2 regions of the Stenotrophomonas sp. STEN018 genome follow, and region 1 is predicted to be linked to the other one. Evidence: riboswitches for the same ligand, from Rfam matches in the RefSeq annotation. Region 1 holds a riboswitch; the other holds the start of a gene.
The links. A riboswitch is a leader RNA that binds a small molecule or an ion and turns the genes downstream of it on or off. The one in region 1 is predicted to bind thiamine pyrophosphate.
Positions count from the first base shown of each region.

Region 1 (3,411 bases):
ACAGACGGCTGCGGCGTTCTGGATTGCCGCGCTTGTCGTAGGCGCGTTCGTCCAGGCGCACGTAGCGGCCGCCGGCCAGCCATTGCCAGTCTTCATTGAGCTGGATGCGGTCCAGCGCGAATACCGCGGTCTGGCGGCTGTCCAGGCGACGTGCGGACGCGCCCGGCATCAGCGGCGAGGGCTCGAACACCGGCAGCTGCTTGTCATGGATGTTGACCGTGCCAACGTACTCGTTGACGTTGCGACGCTTGTCGACGGTGCGACGGAACTGGTCAGCACCGATGGTCAGCTGATGGCCGATGCTGCCGGTGTCGAAGCTGCCGCGCAGCTCGGCGCGCAGTTCCTGGTTGCGACGGGTGTCGTCCGGGCTGCGGTAGTCGTAGATGTCGTAATCGCCGTTAGGCGCGAAGTAATTGCCGGGCACGCTGCCATCGGCGCATTGCGTGGCGTAGTAGCAGCCATAGGCGAAGGCGACGTTGTCGTCGATCACTGTGCGGCTGTGGCTGACGGCAGCGCGTGACTGCCAGTTGGCGTTGAAATCGTAGGTGTGCAGCGCGGTGATGTTGGTGCTGGCGATACCTACGGGCTTCTGCCACGGCTGATAGCCGAGCAACTGTTCACGGTCCACGCCGGTCGGCAGTTCACGTCCGCCCAGCAGCTGGTAGCCGGAGGCCGAGCGCTGCGCGCTGGTCTGGTAGTTGGCGTCGACTTCGAGCTTGCCGCGCTCGCCGATCAGCCAGTCGGTCGCCAGCGAATAGAAATTGCGGCGGCCATCGGCATGTTCGATATAGGACGCGCTGTCGTCCCAGGCGGCGTTGAAGCGCAGGCCGATGCGCGGGGTCAGCCAATGGCCGACGTCGATGGCGGCATAGCGCGAGCCTTCGTTGTCGGTGCCGAGGGTGACGGTGCGTACTTCGGCCGGCCGCTTGCCGACGTAGTTGATGATGCCGCCCGGCGCCATCACGCCGGCGGCCAGGCCTGCTTCACCCTTCAGCACTTCCACCGACTGCAGGTTCTCCAGCGCCAGGCGCTGTTCACCGGCAATCGACATGCCGTTGAAGCGGTAGCCGGTGGCGGTGTCCAGCGCGAAGCCGCGGATGGCGACGTTCTGGTAATAACCGACCGGGGCGTAGGCATCGCCCAGCGAGGCGTCATTGCTGGCCAGTTCGGAAAGCGAGCGCACCTGCTGGTGGTCGAGGAAGTCGCGATCCAACACGTTCATCGATGCCGGCGTGCTTTTCCAGTCGCCGCTGCCAAAGCTGTTGGCGCGGGAATTGTCTGCTTCCGGCTGGCGGGCCTGTACGCGTACGGCGGCCAGTTCGGTCGGGGAGTGTTCGGCGGCAGCATCAAGGCCGGTGTCGCTGGCGTACAGCGGCAGGGCGGTGCTCAGGGCGAGAGACAACAGCGTGGGGCGCAGGCAGGGGTTCATTCGATTCGTCTTCAGGCAACAAGGGAGACGAAGCGAAGGCGCGCATGCGCAGCGCCTATGACGGCGCTACGGCTGCTGCTCAAAGCTCCCTACGCCGGTGCAAACCGGATCAGGTTCCAAGGGACTCTCTCAGCCTGGCAAATCCAGGCACCCCCGCTTCAGGGCGCCATTTCACTACAAATGCGAACGATTTGCGAGTCGGGCCGCTTCAGGCGGCGGCGTGCAGGGCCTGCAGCAAGGCCTGGCCGGGGGCGCTGGCGAACCATTCGGGGTGGCCAAGCATGAATGGCTGCCAGGCCACATCGGCATTGGCGGTGGAGCCGGTGACGCCTTCGAAATATTCGACTTCGGACAGTGCAAAGTCGAAATGCACCATTGGCAGCAGGTCGGCCAGCAGGTGTACGCGCTCGGCCGACAAGGGCAGTACATCGCGGTAGCCGTCGAGCAGGGCCAGCGCGATATCGATACGCACTGCGTCGGCGCCGCGCTCCAGTTCCAGCCAGGCGATGGCATTGCGCTCGATCGCCGTGGCCAGGTCGAACAGGGCGCTGGTGGGGGAGGCAAGGCCGAAGTCGAGCACGCTGCTGACCTGCATCGCGTTCTTGCCATGGCCCCACAGCAGGTTGGAAACATGCCAGTCGTTGTGTGCCCAAAGCCGAGGTTCGGCCTGCAGGCGCGCGGCCAGTCCGATGTGCCAGGGCATGACGCTGCGCTGCAGTTGTTGCTCCCAGGGAATGCGCGACAAGTAGCGGGCGAGGCCGGGTCGGTTGTCGAGATCGGCCTTGAGGGCCGCGATCGGGTCTTCCGCACGGATCAGCTCATCGCGTGCGACCAGCAGGTGGGTGCTGCGCTGGGGCGCGTGGTAACTGGAGGAGGCGCGGTGCAGGGTGGCCAGCATGCGGCCGGCAGCGCGCGCGCGTTCGACTTCGGTCAGCAGTGTCCACGATGGGGCATCCCGGTACAGGTCCTGGCCATCGGCTACGGCGTGCAGCTCGTAGGTCCAGTCGCCGTGTTCAATGGCGGTCTGGCCATCGTGGCCGTGCAGGAGCTGGACAACCGGTACCCCTGCCTTGGCGAGGTGCGCGATGAACTGATGCTCTTCAAGCAGGCAAGCAGCGCTGCGCACCAGTCGGTGGTGCCGTTTGACGAAGACCTTGCCGTGCGGACCCGCAATAATGGCGGCGGCCGACATCGGTCGCGGGCTGTGCCATAGCAGGATGCTGTCAGTGCCCAGTTGCGGGTAGTGATCGCACAGCCAGGCAAGCTCGGTCGCATTGATGGCGGGCCAGTCGGCGGCCACCTCATCATTGTTGAGGCCTTGCACGCGGTGTGATTGCTGGGTCATCAGGACAGACTGGGGCAGGTGATGCGAGGGAGGCGCGATGGTACGCCAGCCCCGCCAAGGCTGCTGAATGTAGTGCCGAGCCATGCTCGGCAAGGGCCTTCCCGTTGTAGTGCCGAGCCATGCTCGGCAAGGGGCCTTCCCGGTAAAGCCCCAGCCGAGCATGGCTCGGCTCTACAGGGATTGCAGATCCTGCGCAGACAGCCAAACGACCAATGTGAAAGGAATTGTTAAAAAGCGCTGGCGTGCCCCTGCCGAAGTCTGTATCATTCGCCCCACACCGCGGGAATAGCTCAGTTGGTAGAGCGCAACCTTGCCAAGGTTGAGGTCGCGAGTTCGAGTCTCGTTTCCCGCTCCAAATCGGAAAGGGCCCCCGCAGCGGGGTCTTTTCATGTCGAGGCGGTGTAGTGCTTCGGCGGTGCAATTGTTTGGCCTGGTAGCAGAGTGGTTATGCAGCGGATTGCAAATCCGCGTACGCCGGTTCGATTCCGACCCAGGCCTCCAAGTAGTAAGCAAAAAGCCCCGAGAAATCAGGGCTTTTTTGTTTTTCATGATTTCTCATCGATCCGCGGAACCCCCGTTTCAGGGGGCAAAAGGCGCGGTTGACACTCGTTCTTGAGTGCCGGACTCGCGTTGGCAT
Region 1 covers NZ_JBRREK010000044.1:21,221-24,631, reverse strand. The annotation lists gene ACVOMB_RS15810 (TonB-dependent receptor) at 1-1,429, opposite strand, end outside; TPP riboswitch at 1,499-1,594, opposite strand; gene ACVOMB_RS15805 (phosphotransferase enzyme family protein) at 1,638-2,774, opposite strand; tRNA gene ACVOMB_RS15800 (tRNA-Gly) at 3,054-3,129, shown strand; tRNA gene ACVOMB_RS15795 (tRNA-Cys) at 3,202-3,275, shown strand.

Region 2 (3,411 bases), on a different contig from region 1:
TGTGGTCATAACCCGGCGCGATATCGGTGGTCAGTGGCCCCAACGTATAGAACGGTGCTTCACCGCACTCCTGCAGCTGCTTGTCCATGTTCTGCTTGATCAGCTGCATCGGCACATGGCCGGGACCTTCGATGATGGTCTGCACATCGTGTTTCCACGCAATCTTGGTCAGCTCGCCGAGCGCTTCCAGCTCACCGAACTGTGCCGCGTCATTGGCATCGGCAATGCAGCCCGGGCGCAGACCGTCACCGAGACTGAAGGAGACGTCATACGCCTTCATGATCTGGCAGATGTCTTCAAAGTGCGTGTAAAGGAAGTTCTCCTTGTGATGCGCCAGGCACCACTTGGCCATGATCGAGCCACCGCGCGAGACGATGCCGGTGACGCGCTTGGCGGTGAGCGGCACATGCCGCAGCAGCACGCCTGCATGGATGGTGAAGTAGTCCACGCCCTGCTCGGCCTGCTCGATCAAGGTGTCGCGGAAGATCTCCCAGGTCAGCGCTTCGGCGCGACCATCCACTTTCTCCAGCGCCTGGTAGATCGGCACGGTGCCAATCGGCACCGGCGAGTTACGCACGATCCATTCGCGCGTCTCATGGATATGCTTGCCAGTGGACAGATCCATCACCGTGTCGCCGCCCCAGCGGATCGCCCATACCAGCTTCTCCACTTCCTCCGCGATACCGGACGACACCGCGCTGTTGCCGATGTTGGCGTTGATCTTGGTGAGGAAGTTGCGGCCGATGATCATCGGCTCGCACTCCGGGTGGTTGATGTTGTTCGGCAACACCGCGCGGCCGCGCGCAATTTCATCGCGTACGAACTCCGGCGTGATGATCTGTTGGATGTTGGCACCAAAGCTCTGCCCCGGATGCTGCGCAAGCAGACTGGCATCACGCACCGCGTCCAGTCGCTGGTTCTCGCGGATGGCGACGTATTCCATCTCAGGGGTAACGATGCCACGGCGTGCATAGTGCATCTGGGTGACATTGGCAGTGCCGATGGCACGCCGGGGCAGTGTGCGGCCGGGGAAACGTACGGCATCGAGTTTGGCATCGTGCTGACGGCCACGGCCGAATTCGGAACTGAGCCCAGCCAACTGCTCGGTATCGCCGCGCTCCTCGATCCAGGCTGTGCGCACCGCTGCCAGCCCCGCTGCCAGATCAATATTGGCCTGCGGATCGGTGTAAGGACCAGAGGTGTCGTACACGGTGACCGGATGATTTTCCTCGCCACCAAACAAGGTTGGCGTGCGGGTCAACGCAATCTCACGCATCGGCACCTGCAGGTCCGGGCGCGAGCCTGCGACGAATATCTTGCGCGAACCGGGAATCGGCCGGGTCACCGACTCTGAGAGTTGCTGGGCCTGTTGCTGCAGGCTGGGCTGTGCGTTCATTGGCATTCGTCCTGTCTATCCACACGCGAAGTGCGAAGGCCACGCGAGGGATTCGCATGACGGAACGAAGCGAAGGCGTACGCCAACCAGCCCTGGCCCATTGCGGGCACATCGACTGGCGGCACACGAAGCTTCCCTACGCCGGTATGAGCCGGATCAGGTTCGAAGGGTATGTCTCAACCGTGGCCCAATGGCCGCGGTACCCCCGCTTCGGGCGTCATTAGACCTGCAATCGACGGGAATGCCAACCCGGCGGGAACGAGGGTTGGCTCGCTGCGGGTACAGCCGTCAAGCACATGACCTCACAGCTCACTAACGTAATCGTGACGTGCCATTCAGTAGCATGCAGCTGCGGCTGATTCCCAATGACTGCCTTGCGGCGCTTGCCGCTCCCCCTTTCCCGGCCCGTTGCCATCGTGCACGCCGGTTGTCCTGCAAGCTCAGGCTCGCTCCCCTCAATCGCTTATTTGATCGGAGAAGCTCCTCCATGGTGTTTCGTGTCTCCATCGCACTGGTCGCGCTGCTGGTGCTGATTGCCGGCCTCGCGCCAGGCCCCTTCAACGACGTGGTGCAGACCACGCTGACGCAAGTTGTGCGTGGCGCCGGCTGGATGTATCTGCTGATCGTGTTCCTGACGCTGTGTTTCCTGCTGTATCTGGCGTTCGGGCGCTTCGGTAGCCTGCGCATCGGCGGCGAAGATGCCGAGCCGGACTTTTCCCGTGCAAGCTGGCTGTCGATGCTGTTCGCCGCCGGCATGGGCATCGGCCTGGTGTTCTGGGGCGCGGCCGAGCCCGTATCGCATTTCGTCACCCCACCGGAAGGCCTGGCGCCGCAAAGCATGGATGCCGCCCGTGCCGCGATGCGCTACTCGTTCTTTCATTGGGGCCTGCACCCGTGGGCGATCTATGCGCTGATAGGGCTGGCAATGGCCTGGTTCCAATACAACCGCAACGGCCGCGGACTGATCAGCGACATGCTGCAACCCGTCATCGGCCGCCATCATCGTGGCTGGGTCGGCAAGCTGGTGAACATTGCCGCCGTGGTCGCCACTGCCATCGGCGTCGCCACCACGCTGGGGTTCGGCACCATCCAGATCGCTGCCGGCATGCAACGGGTGTTCGGCGTGAGCGCAGGCGTGCCACTGCAGATGACCGTCATCGCCATCGCCTTTGTGCTCTACATGATCTCCACCACCAGCGGCGTGGACCGTGGCATCAAGTGGTTGTCCAACTTCAATCTGGCGTTGGCGGCATTGCTGCTGGCCGCAGTGCTGGTGCTCGGCCCCACCGGCTTCATCTTCGATACCTTTACCACCACGCTGGGCTCCTACCTCAACCAGCTGGTGACGATGAGCCTGCGCATGTCGCCGTTCTCCGGCAGTACCTGGGTCGCGGACTGGACCATCTTCTATTGGGCCTGGTGGATCGCCTGGGCGCCGTTCGTGGGCGCGTTCATTGCGCGGGTGTCGCGTGGCCGCAGCGTGCGCGAATTCGTGGTCGGGGTGGTGCTGGCACCAACCCTGCTCGGCTTCCTGTGGTTCTCGGTGTTTGGCGGCACCGCGCTGTGGGCGGAGTTGTTTGGTCAGGCCGATCTGGTCCAGGCGCTGGGCAATGGCTATGAAACGGTACTGTTCACGCTGTTCGACAGCATGCCGGCCTCGTTGCTGCTGTCGGGCCTGGCCTTGGTACTGCTGGTCATCTTCTTCGTCACCTCCGCCGACTCTGCGGTACTGGTGCTGGCCAGCATGTCCACCGACGAAGCCGGCGATCCACCGTTGTCGCGCAAGCTGGTATGGGGTATTGCCATCGCACTGATCGCCGCGGTGCTGCTGCTGGCAGGCGGGCTGGATGCACTGCAGGGCATGATCACCATTGCAGCATTGCCATTCGCGTTGTTGATGGTGCTGGTGATGATTTCGCTGTACCGGGTACTGGACGCCGAGCACAACCGGCAACGTCGGCTCGCACAACGCGCGCGACACATGATGGAGGCGTGGATCGAGCGCGAGCAGGCAG
Region 2 covers NZ_JBRREK010000008.1:59,512-62,922, reverse strand. The annotation lists gene thiC (phosphomethylpyrimidine synthase ThiC) at 1-1,396, opposite strand, end outside; TPP riboswitch at 1,512-1,613, opposite strand; gene ACVOMB_RS04995 (BCCT family transporter) at 1,884-3,411, shown strand, end outside.
Region 2: linked by a shared signal. The riboswitch ahead of thiC (phosphomethylpyrimidine synthase ThiC) and the one ahead of ACVOMB_RS15810 (TonB-dependent receptor) in region 1 are both predicted to bind thiamine pyrophosphate.